DNA from 4 places in the Antarctobacter heliothermus genome. Region 2 is predicted to be linked to each of the others. Evidence: riboswitches for the same ligand, from Rfam matches in the RefSeq annotation. Region 2 holds a riboswitch; each other region holds the start of a gene.
What was found. Region 2 has a riboswitch for cobalamin ahead of ANTHELSMS3_RS20245 (hypothetical protein). Riboswitches for the same ligand answer to the same signal wherever they lie in the genome.
Positions count from the first base shown of each region.

Region 1: linked by a shared signal. The riboswitch ahead of bluB (5,6-dimethylbenzimidazole synthase) and the one ahead of ANTHELSMS3_RS20245 (hypothetical protein) in region 2 are both predicted to bind cobalamin.
Region 3: linked by a shared signal. The riboswitch ahead of ANTHELSMS3_RS12500 (DUF1636 family protein) and the one ahead of ANTHELSMS3_RS20245 (hypothetical protein) in region 2 are both predicted to bind cobalamin.
Region 4: linked by a shared signal. The riboswitch ahead of ANTHELSMS3_RS12595 (DUF4198 domain-containing protein) and the one ahead of ANTHELSMS3_RS20245 (hypothetical protein) in region 2 are both predicted to bind cobalamin.

Region 1 covers NZ_CP022540.1:3,700,704-3,703,594, forward strand. Annotated here, with positions in the region: gene guaB (IMP dehydrogenase) at 1-940, opposite strand, end outside; gene bluB (5,6-dimethylbenzimidazole synthase) at 1,024-1,725, opposite strand; cobalamin riboswitch at 1,767-1,944, opposite strand; gene ANTHELSMS3_RS17565 (hypothetical protein) at 2,040-2,891, opposite strand, start outside.
Region 2 covers NZ_CP022540.1:4,268,706-4,271,596, reverse strand. Annotated here, with positions in the region: gene ANTHELSMS3_RS20250 (NAD(P)/FAD-dependent oxidoreductase) at 1-967, opposite strand, end outside; cobalamin riboswitch at 1,120-1,322, shown strand; gene ANTHELSMS3_RS20245 (hypothetical protein) at 1,441-1,743, shown strand; gene ANTHELSMS3_RS20240 (mechanosensitive ion channel family protein) at 1,778-2,891, opposite strand, start outside.
Region 3 covers NZ_CP022540.1:2,616,211-2,619,101, forward strand. Annotated here, with positions in the region: gene ANTHELSMS3_RS12490 (DUF1289 domain-containing protein) at 1-486, opposite strand, end outside; gene cobO (cob(I)yrinic acid a,c-diamide adenosyltransferase) at 491-1,099, opposite strand; cobalamin riboswitch at 1,219-1,411, shown strand; gene ANTHELSMS3_RS12500 (DUF1636 family protein) at 1,490-1,882, shown strand; gene cobW (cobalamin biosynthesis protein CobW) at 1,879-2,891, shown strand, end outside.
Region 4 covers NZ_CP022540.1:2,635,248-2,638,138, forward strand. Annotated here, with positions in the region: gene ANTHELSMS3_RS12585 (cobalt ABC transporter permease) at 1-112, opposite strand, end outside; gene cbiM (cobalt transporter CbiM) at 109-726, opposite strand; gene ANTHELSMS3_RS12595 (DUF4198 domain-containing protein) at 730-1,482, opposite strand; cobalamin riboswitch at 1,675-1,882, opposite strand; gene ANTHELSMS3_RS12600 (D-lyxose/D-mannose family sugar isomerase) at 2,045-2,734, shown strand; gene ANTHELSMS3_RS12605 (aldo/keto reductase) at 2,806-2,891, shown strand, end outside.

The DNA.
Region 1 (2,891 bases), 570 kb from region 2:
GTGGCACACCCACGCCTGCCACCATCCGCGTGGTGCAGATCGACCCCGGGCCGATGCCTACCTTGATCGCATCCGCCCCCGCACCGATCAGCGCCTTGGTCGCCTCGGCCGTGGCGACGTTACCCGCAATCACCTGCACATGGTTCGACAGCCGCTTGACCCGCTCCACGGCTTCCAGCACCCCGGCCGAATGGCCGTGCGCCGTGTCCACCACGATGATGTCAACCTGTGCATCAATCAATGCCTCAGACCGCTCAAACCCGCTGTCGCCCACGCCGGATGCGGCCGCCACGCGCAGTCGCCCCAGCCCGTCTTTACAGGCGGTCGGGTTCAGCACCGCTTGTTCGGTGTCCTTTAGCGTCAGCAGGCCGGTCAACTTGCCTGTCGCATCGGTCACAAGCAGCTTTTCGATACGCCGCGCCTTCATCAGATTGATCGCTTCCTGACGGTCAGCGGGTTCCGTCAGGATGGCCAGGTTTTCGCGGGTCATCATGGCCTGAACCGTCGTCGCATCGTTTTCGGCAAAGCGCATGTCGCGGTTGGTGACGATGCCCAGAACACGGTGATTTTCGTCAATCACCGGAAAACCAGTGAACCCGTACCGTTCGGTCAGCAACCGTGCGTCGCCCAAAGTCTGGTTGGGCCGCAGCGTGACCGGGTTGTAAACAATCCCGCTTTCAAAGCGTTTGACCCGGCGCACTTCGCGCGCCTGTTCCTCAATCCCGAGGTTTTTGTGGATCACACCCATGCCGCCTGCCTGCGCCATCGTAATGGCCATACGGCTTTCGGTCACTGTGTCCATTGCGGAACTCAGCAGCGGGATATTAAGGGCGATGGAATTGGTGACCTTGGTCCGCGTGTCAGCGGTGGACGGCAACACGCTTGAGGCCGCAGGAACAAGCAGAACGTCATCGAAGGTCAAAGCCTCGCGAATCTCCATGGGGGCACTCCTTGGGAGGGATCGGTTGGCGCGTCCCTATCGCATGGGCGGCAGGGAAAGGAAAGCCCGCGCAGTGCCACGCCTCATACATCTCGTTCGACAGGGGCATTTGATTGCCAGTGGTCGTCCATAATCAGATCATCCAGGGACAGCTTGTGCCGCCAACCCCGTGCCTGCAATTCCGGTTGGGTAAAGCATTCGTCGATGTGCCCGACGCACAGATAGGCCACCACTTCGACCGTGTCTGGCAAACTCAGCAAACCGCGCAAGTCCTCTTGCCGAAAGATACTGACCCAGCCAACGCCCAGTCCTTCTGCCCGCGCCGCAAGCCACAGGTTCTGCACCGCGCAGACCGTGGAATACAGATCCATGTCGCGGTTATGGGTGCGCCCCAACACCACCTTTCCGCCGCGCGAACGGTCACAGGTTACAGCTATGTTCAGTGGTGATTTCAGAATACCTTCGAGCTTCAACCCCGCGTATTTATTTCGCTTTTCACCATCGAACATGGCTTGCGCCTCGGCATTTGCCTCTGCAAAGGCCGCGTGTACCGCCTGCCGCCGCGCGGCATTACGGATGAGGATAAAATTCCACGGCTGCATAAACCCGACCGACGGCGCAGCATGGGCGGCCTCTAACACCCGGCGCAGCATGTCAGGAGCGATCGGATCCGGCAGGAACTCATTGCGCACATCGCGGCGCGCATTGATGACATCGTACAGCGCCCGGCGTTCGGCTGGCGTGAATTGGCGCGCCCTTTCGGGAGCGATCAGGGGATCGGACATGTGCGGCCTCGCAAGTGACTGCGACCAGACGCTTTCCAGGCGTTGGTCCATGTCGTCAGGCCGGTCTTCTGGCTTGGGATCTGTCGAAACGCACACCTTCCCGGGAAAGCCCAGTGGCACTTGTGCGTTCCGTCCCCCTTACAGCGGCGGGCCCGCGCTGGAGTTAAACCAGCTTCCCGATTCTCCCCGTAGCAGGGCACCTGACGGCGGCAGATTGCTGTGAAACGGCAAACGCGACAACCCGCGATCCGTCTTCATTGGCAAAAGCAGGCGCCCAATGTCGCGCCTGCTTTTGTTCGGACAACTTAAGGTGCTCAGTCGTCTTTGGCCCCCATCGCCTTGATTGCATTTCCAATTGCCTCAACCGACCACGCGAAATCCACATCCAGGGCCGTGTCAAAAACCCAGTAATCCCGGGGCACATAGAAATTGGCCGCATAGTTGGATCCGCGCCCGCCCCAGGCCGCAAGGCCATGACAGGTCATGCAGTTGGTCTGGATTCCCATGTCCGTGGTCGTGGTTGTCCACGCCCCCTTGCCATCCGGGGTCTGGACCGTTTCCATGATCGAAATAATCGGCGTGCCAAAGCCCGCCTCAAGATAGGGGTTGAACGCTGTTACCAATTCTCCGACGTTCTTGCCGCCCACCAGCGGCTGTGCCGGAACCAGCATCGAATAGGCCGGGGCCATAGCGTAATGCGCAGCCTGCGACGTAAGGGGCGAAGGACGCGCCGCTGCAATCGCCGCGCTGGAGGGGGTATTGGGGTGCGCGGCATCCGCCTCCCACCAGAAAGTCTGCCATGTCCACTGTGTCGTCTCGCGTGAGGTGACATGCATCGCCACCAGCAACGCAATCGCCGGGCCATCGCCGCCGATTTCCTCGGTCTCGCCGGTGGTCTTGTTCACAAAGGCGGCATTCTGCGCCTTGAGATCCACGGCGATAAAATCGTCGATGGAATAGATGTTGCCGGCACCGGGGCTTTTGCAATTCACATCCACGCCGGTTGAGGTGGTTGGCCCTTTCAGGTCCATGTCGACGTAGACGCATTGCTGCCACAGCGTTTCGGGATAGCCGCCCTCTTTCATGTCAGGCGTCCAGTTGGTCAAATCTGGAACACCGGGCCACGCGGTAAAGGCATAGAGCTTGCGCGTCCGTCCATCCGCATC
Region 2 (2,891 bases):
TCACCACACGGATCGACTCGAACTGGGGGATGCGGTTGGCGATGATCGGCCAGACGTGGTCCTGCCAGCGGTCGTGATCCATGCGGAAATCATCCGGTTCCACCGCCAGATCCTCTGCCGGGGCGGCGCCCGCCATATAGGTTGACGGGCCGTCCTGCCGGGTGTGGACCCCAGACGGGTCGATGGTCAGCGGCAGTTCCCGAACCAGTGGTTTTTCCGCCGTATAAACCCAGTTGAAGCGGCGGCGCGGCTCGACCGGCAGATTGATACCCGCCATCGCAGCTGTGCGCGCAGCGCGCGGGCCAGAGGCGTTGACCACATGGCCACAGGCGATTTGCTGCCCTGAGGCCAGCGTGACAGAGCGGGCGCGGTTGCCATCCTTGGTCATGCCCGCGACCTCATTGCCGATGTATTCCACACCCCGGCTGCGTGCGGATCGTCGCAACCAGTCGAACAGGGTGCCGCCGTCCCAATACCCTTCGTCACGGGTGTTGATCGACCCCAGCAGGATGTCGTCCAGTTGGTAAAACGGATAGCGCGCCGCGATCTCATCACGGGTCAACAACTCGGTCCCGGCTCCGGCGGCGCGTTGTATCTGCGCGTTGCCCCGCAGTTGATCGGCAAAGCCCTCGTTGTCGGCAAGATAGAGATAGCCAAAGTTCTGAACCGACAGGCGCGGCGCGCGGGCATCGCCGATCCGGTCGGGCAAATCTTTGATGAATTCGGCGGTGAATTGCGAGATTCGCACATTCAGCGGATCGGAAAACTGTTGCCGGATGCAGGAATAGGTATGCGCGGTTGAGCACATGGCATAGCTGGGGTCGCGTTCGACCACCAAAACGCTGCCGTCGAAATCCGGGTTTTCAGTCAGGAACCACGCGGTCGCCGATCCCATGATCGCCCCGCCGATGATGATGACATCGTAGGAACTGCGGGAAGGCGCAGAGGGAAACCCAGATATGGCCATACGGCATTCTCCGCATTTGGTGCGTACCCCAGACAGGGCGCAACGTGTCGGTTGACCGGCCCCGCGCATGGGGTGGGACGATTCCTCCTTAACCGGCGACGTGACTCTTGACCATATCGGCGCGGCGCAGGCTTGACCGGCCCGTTCGGCTGCGCCACTCTGGCGACGATGGTGACCGCGTTCTGCGCGGTCGAATAGGGAATACGGTGCGGGGCAGGGCCCCAATGCCGTGACTGCCCCCGCAACTGTAAGCGGCGAGCCATCCCGTAAACGCCACTGGACCCTCGGTCCGGGAAGGTTCGGGACTGTGCCTTGACCCGCAAGTCAGGAGACCTGCCATCGTCGGGCCCATCCGGGTCCGTTTTTCACTCAACCCGGGCGGGGTGCTCCGGAGATGCGAGGCCCCATGGCGTTTCACCGCCCGCTGACATCGCTGATCCAAACCGCTTCCCGCCCTTGGCGCGGAGGGCGCGATGTCGATCGAACTAATCCTGACACAATTGCAATGCCGGGTAGAGACCCCGGAAAGGGCGTTTGAATTGGCCTGCATGGGATACATGCAATGGCTGGGCGGCCTGCCCGGATGTGCCAGCTATGAGGCAGAGGCAGTGCGCGCTTGGTTACGGGCGCAGCCCTTTGTTCGAACCGATCCGGCGGTGGCGGTCTTTTGCGGGCTGCTGGACACATCGCTGCGCCATCCGGGGCGCGCGCTGGATCTGACATTGCCGCGCCCACAGCGGCGCGGAGGGGCGCGCAATCGGCGTCTGTTGCTATGAGAAAGGGGAGGGGACACCGCTGCGCGTGTGCCCATCACGCGTGGGCATCTTGCTCCGACGTGGGTGGCAGCGCCGCCAGATGCACCATTCGCGTGGGAAAGGCAAAGTCGACATTCATCTCCTTGGCCAGCGACAGGATGTCGAGGATCAGCGCCTGTTGCGCGGCCACCTGCGCGTCATAAGTGAAAACCTTGAAGTGGCCCCAAAGTTCGATGTCGACGCTTTGCGGTCCTAGTGACTTTATCCCGATGGTGACATCGTCGGTGTCCGCATCGGGCTGGTTGCAATATACCTCCTTCAACCGCGCGACAAAGCCTTCCAGCCGGTCGCGCGGGGTATCAAAGGTCAGCCCGATTATCATTTGAACCTTGCGCCGCTGTCGGTTGTCCCAGTTGACGATCACCTGATCCGACAGCTGCGCGTTGGGCATGATCATCAGCGTGTTGTCCATCGTCCGCAGCCGGGTCGAGCGCAGGCCAACCGTCTCTATCACCGCGAAGACGCCTGCCGCCTCGATCATGTCGCCCTTGCGGAAGGGGCGGTCCGACAACAGGATCGCGCCGCCCAAGATGTTCGACACGGTCTCACGCGCCGCAAAGGCCACTGCGACGCCACCGATGCCCAAACCCGTCAAAACGCCCTCATAGGGCAGCCCCACCACATCCGCGCAGGCAATGATCGCCCCCACGATGATCAGCAGTTTCAGCAGACCCTGCGCGAGCGACAGGACAATCTCGTCGGTATAGGCGCGGGTCAGCGTGGCGCGCGCCATCAGCGCGTCATGGATCAGCGACACGGCTCGATAGGCCAGTGCCGCTATGGCGAGGATCAGCAGGATCGCCGACAGCGCCGACACAGGGCCAAAGGCCCGCAATGTCAGTCCCAACCGTTCACTGGCGTCCAGAAACAGCAGCGCAACCACCAACATCCCCGCCGGTCCGGCCATCCGGGCAACAGAAGACGCGATGGTCCCCCGGTCGGTTCCCAGCGTCCGCGCCGCGTGCCAAGCCAACGACAGTGTGCCGGCCATCGCCAGCAGATAACCCGCCAGCCCGACCCATTGCCAGATTTCCAGCCCGAACATGCGGCGCTGCAATCCGTCGACTCGCGCTAGAACTGCCTGCCGGGTGGCGAAATACCGTGACAGC
Region 3 (2,891 bases), 1.7 Mb from region 2:
CGCGTCGCGTATGGCGCGACCCACCGGGACGGCCAGCGCGATCAGCGTGGGTGCATCTGGGCGGTCAATCTCAAACGCGGTCAGGTAGCGGGCGGCCTCCAGCCTCAGTGCCGCGTCGCGCAGCGTCAAATTCAGTGCGCCGTCGCCGATCTGCACCGTGCAGGGCGTACCGGGCAGGCGGACCAACTCCCCGCTTGCGCCCCAGACGCCCGCGATCAGGCGTGCGCCCTCATCGCTGAGACGGCGCGCAGTTTCTGCCAGCAGGGTATCGCCCTGCCATGACAGACGGCGGGTCTTCAGCCCCAATCTTGCTGCGCGGGCGGGCAGATCTGCCCAGGCCGCCGACCGAAACCCCTCGGACGCGCTGCCCCAACCGGCGATCTCATCCAGACTGCGGGCGCAGCCGGTGCACAGTTGCGATGCCTCGTCGATCACGCAGCGCGCGATGCAGGGGCTGGCGGGCGGAAGGCGGTCGATACGGCTCATGGCCTTAGAACTCCACGCCTTTCTGCGCTTTCACCCCGTCACGGAACGGATGCTTCAGCAAGGTCATCTCTGTGACCAGATCGGCGGCCTCGATCAATTCGGGCTTCGCGTTGCGGCCCGTCAGGCAGACGTGGGTCATGTGCGGTTTCTGCGTCAGCAGGAAATCCACCACCTCATCAATATCAAGGTAGTCATTGCGCAGGGCGATATTGATCTCATCCAGAAGGACAAACTGGATGTCGGGGTCAAGGATCTGAGCCTTGGCAATCTCCCATCCGTTTTGCGCGGCAGCAATATCGCGGTCGCGGTCCTGCGTTTCCCAGGTAAAGCCCTCTCCCGTGACAAACAGCCGACATTCGTCGACAAACCGCTCGCGCAGGAACGTGGCCTCGCCGGTGGCGCGCGCCCCTTTGATGAACTGCACCACGGCGCAGGGCATCTGGTGCGCGATGCACCGCATGATCATTCCGAACCCGGCAGAGGATTTGCCCTTGCCCTTGCCGGTGTTGACGATGATCAGACCTTTTTCTTCGGTCTTGGTCTTCATCATCTCGTCGCGGGCGGCCTTGATGCGGCGCATCTTTTCGGTGTGGCGGGCGGTGGTGTCGTCCATGTTGCGTCTCCGGAAGCTCGGGGTTGGGCAGGCATGGCATTGCATGTGGGCATCGTCAATGCGGCTATGATCGGTGGGCGCGAGCTCTGCGAGCGATTGACAAGCGGATCAGAAGGGCGCACCACGCCTGCCACGATGGTTCCCCGGGCCCGCCCGGGGAGGAAAACAGGGAACGCGGTTCAAACCCGTGGCTGCCCCCGCAACTGTAAGCGGTGAGCGTTCTTGCAATGTGCCACTGGCCGGATCGGCCGGGAAGGCGCGAGAGCGCATCGACCCGCGAGCCAGGAGACCTGCCATCGGAGAGGTGAAACTGTGGACCGGGCGGGGTGCCCCGGAGGAGGTCGTGATGAATTCGAACCTGAAATCCTGCGGGCCGCGAAAGGCCACGCCATGAACGCGCCGGTGGAACTGCTGGTCTGCGTGAAATGTCGGCGCGGTGAAGAAATCCCCGATGAGGGCGTGCGGCCGGGCCAGCGCCTGCATGACGCCATCGCCGCGCGCGATCTTCCCGAGGGCGTGACCCTGACCCCGGTCGAATGCCTGCAAAACTGCGATTCAGGTTGCTCTGTCGCCATGCGCGGCGGTCCGGCGCGCTGGACCTATGTCTACGGAAACCTGCTTGAAACGTCGCATCCGGACCTGCTGGTCGAGGGGGTCACGCTGTATCATGCCGCCAGCGACGGGGTGATCCCGTGGCGCGCGCGGCCCGAACATTTCAAACGCAATTGCATCGCGCGCATCCCGCCCGAGCAGACCGACACGCCCGAAGAGGACAAGACATGACCGATCTCGCCAAACTTCCCGTCACAGTGATCACCGGCTTTCTCGGTTCGGGCAAGACCACGCTGATTTCGCACCTGATCCAGAACCCTGGCGGCAAGCGGTTGGCCGTGGTGGTCAATGAGTTCGGCGATGTCGGCGTGGACGGTGAGATCCTCAAAGGCTGTGCCATTCCCGACTGCCCGGCAGAGAACATCATGGAACTGGCCAACGGGTGCATTTGCTGCACCGTGGCGGATGATTTCATCCCGACGATCGAGGCGCTGATGGCGCTGAACCCGCGCCCGGAACACATCCTGATCGAAACATCCGGGCTGGCGCTGCCGAAACCGCTGCTCAAGGCGTTCGACTGGCCGGATATCCGGTCCAAGATTACCGTCGACGGGGTGATCGCGCTTGCCGATGCCGAAGCAGTGGCCTCTGGTCGGTTTGCGCCGGACGTGGCACGGGTCGACGCGCAGCGGTTGGCAGATGATAGCATCGACCACGAAACCCCACTTTCCGAAGTATTTGAGGATCAAATCGCCTGCGCGGACATCATTTTGTTGACCAAACCCGATCTTGCAGGGCCTGAGGGCGTGGCGCGGGCCAAGGCGCTCATCGCCGCCGAGGCACCACGCCCGTTGCCGGTGATCGAGGTCGCCGAGGGGGTGATCGACCCGCGCGTGATCCTGGGTCTGGAGGCGGCGGCAGAGGACGACATGGATGCGCGGCCCTCACATCACGACGCCCATGACGATCACGAACACGATGATTTCGAAAGCATCGTGGTGGACCTGCCCGAGGTTGACGATCCCGCCACGTTGGTCGCTGCAATCGAACGTCTGGCAAAAGAGCTGAACATCCTGCGGGTCAAAGGCTATGCTGCCGTGAAGGGCAAGCCGATGCGTCTGCTGGTGCAGGCCGTCGGCGCGCGGGTGCGGCATCAGTACGACCGCCCGTGGAAGCCGGATGAGGCGCGGGTCACCCGCGTGGTGGTCATTGCCGAACATGACGATGTGAAACCCGACGC
Region 4 (2,891 bases), 1.6 Mb from region 2:
CGATCTCGCCCTCGATGGCGGTGCCGGAGGGAAAGACCGAGGCGATGACCTTATGCGCCAAGGCGGGCAGCGGCAGGGCGCAGAGGGTCAGGATCAGCATGAGGCGTGTCATGGCGCGGCCCCCTTGAGTGCGGTGAACAGATCAGGTTTGACCTTGCGCGCCAGCAGCACCGCAAAGCCGGTCAGCAGCCCCTCGATCACGATGACGGGCAGATGCGCGACAAAGATCAGGTGGGCGGCGGCGAGGAATTCCTGTCCCGTCATCATCAGCGACAACGCCACCCCCAAGGTGGTCAGCGCAATGGCCAGCGCGCCGGCAAAGCCACCCAGCAGCGCAGCCATCACCGGACCGCTGCGCGGGATTAGCGGCCGGATGGCCAGACCGACCAGCACGGCGGGCAGCGCGATGTTCACGGTGTTGATGCCCAGCACCGTCACCCCGCCAAAGCCAAAGAACACCGCTTGAAGCAGCAGCCCGACAAAGAGCGTGGGAAAGGCGGCCCAGCCGAGGATCAACCCGGCCAGACCATTGAGGATAAGATGCACCGAAGACGGGCCAATGGGCACATGGATCAGCGAGGCCACAAAGAACGCCGCCGACAGCACCCCCGCCGCCGGAATCCGTTCCAGCGGCAGATTGCGCAGCCCAAGAGCGATACCACCCGCTGCGGCCACGGCACCGCCGATGGCGACGGGGTTGGACAGGGCTCCGTCAACGATGTGCATGGCTCAGTCCAGATCCCAGGCGCGAATCCAGATCACCGCGTCCTGGCTCAGCTCTTTGCCCTCATGCTCGGTCTCTGGCCCGGCCCCGAGGGCGGCAAAGCCCCAGTAACCGGCACGCGGCACGCCAAAGGTGAAATAGCCGTTCAAATCCGAGATCGCCACAACTGCGCCGCCGGGGGGCGGGGTGGTGACGGGGGCCGAGGCGCTGCTGCTGTCCATGTCCGGCTCTGCGGCCATATACTCGATCTCGATCTCGGCACCGGCGACGGGTTTGCCATCGGCCAGAACCTGCCCGGTAAAGGTCGACCCGGTGAGGATGTTGTAGGGTTTGTTCAGCGGCACAATCTCGACCGGCAGACCCACCGGAGTCATCCAGTCGGTCGGCATCGTCCCGCGATTGAGGAACGACTTGGTGATCTGCTGGATGTAGATATCTTCGGTTTCCTCGAAATACGGCTCTGGCACTGTCACCAGCACATAGTCACCGGCGCGTTTGACCGGCACGCTGCCCTTGTAGGCCGCACCGCCGTTGGTTGGCCCGGTAAAGGTGACGGGCTCCAGCGTGTCGAGCAGGTCTGTCCGTTCCCCGCGGTGAAGCATGAAAAACTCGCGCGGGCGGGCAAGGTCCATGACATGACCGTTTTCGAACGGATGCCAGAACACCAGTTTCACCGGCACATCGCCGGGACGTTCGATCATCGTGTCGACGGTGTATTCCAGCAGGAAATGCGCGGGTGCCGCCGCTGGCACCGTCATACAGGCCAATGCCAATGCGGGTTTCAAAGTGGGAAGTAGAGTCACAATTGCCGTCCTTGTCCTTGTGCGCCATCCCCGGCGCAGAGCGTGACGGACGGCAGGAAGAGACGGCCAATGTCGGGACCGGGACGGAGTCCGGGCGACGAAGGCCAGACGCTTACCCCGTCGTCCGGTGGAAACCGCAGCCCTTTTGCGGGCGACGGGTGTCCGGCAGGTCTCCTGGCTGGCGGGTCAGTGTCTGGGCCTGCCTTCCCGGATTTCTCCAGTGGCGTCTTGGCCCGGACTCTCCGCTTACAGTTGCGGGGGCAGCTGCCGGTTAGGCGCGCAAGACGCGCGCGGCACGGCATTCCCTCTTTCCCCCGAAGAACGCGTCTTCGGGACCGGTCACGGGGTCGTGTCTGACAGATGGTCTGCGTCGGGGCAATGGACAAAGCGACACGGCAGGGCTTGGGTGCGGCATGGAGACGGCCAGTTGACGGGTCGGTTGACGCGCCGGTTGACGAGGGACGGGATGCGGTCGATAGCTGGACACAGGACTGCCATTCTGGACGGGGGAGAGGCCATGAAACGCTCACGCATCAATGCCATCATGACAGAGGCGGACGCCCTGATCCGACGGCATGGTTTTGCGTTGCCGCCCTTTGCGCAGTGGTCGCCAGAGGCGTTTGTGGCACAGGCCGGGGCGGCGCGTCATGTCATCGATTCGCGCTGTGGTTGGGACATCACCGACTATGGCGAAGGGCGGTTCGATGAGATGGGGCTGTTTCTGTTCACCCTGCGCAACGGGCTGTTGTCGGATCTGACCGGCGGGCGCGGCATGTGCTACGCCGAAAAGCTGCTGATTTCCCGGCAGGATCAGCTGTCACCGATGCACACCCATGTGATCAAGGCAGAGGATATCATCAACCGGGGCGGGGCGACTCTGGTGGTGGAACTGTACGGATCGGACGATCAAGGGTGCTTTGCCGAGGATCGTGGCGGGCAGGTGATGTGTGACGGTATCGTGCATGACTACGCTCCGGGCGAAAAGCTGCAACTGGCACCGGGGGAAAGCGTGACGTTGCGCCCCGGCGACTGGCACGCCTTTTGGGGCGAGGGCGGCGATGTGCTGATCGGAGAGGTCAGCACCGTAAACGACGATGAGACCGACAATATCTTTCGTGAGCCAATCGGCCGGTTTTCCGAAATCGAAGAGGATGAGCCGCCGCTGCATCTGTTGGTCAGCGACTATGCCAAGTGGTTGGCGGCCTGACAGCGGGGTCTTGCCAATCCGCCGCCCCGACGCCACTGTCAGCCGGCCACAAAAAAAACGGGGGACAGGCGATGTTGCGCAGGGCGCTGGGAAAAGGCGGGCCAGAGGTATCGGCGCTGGGCATTGGGGCGATGTCCTTTGCCGGGTTTTACGGTGC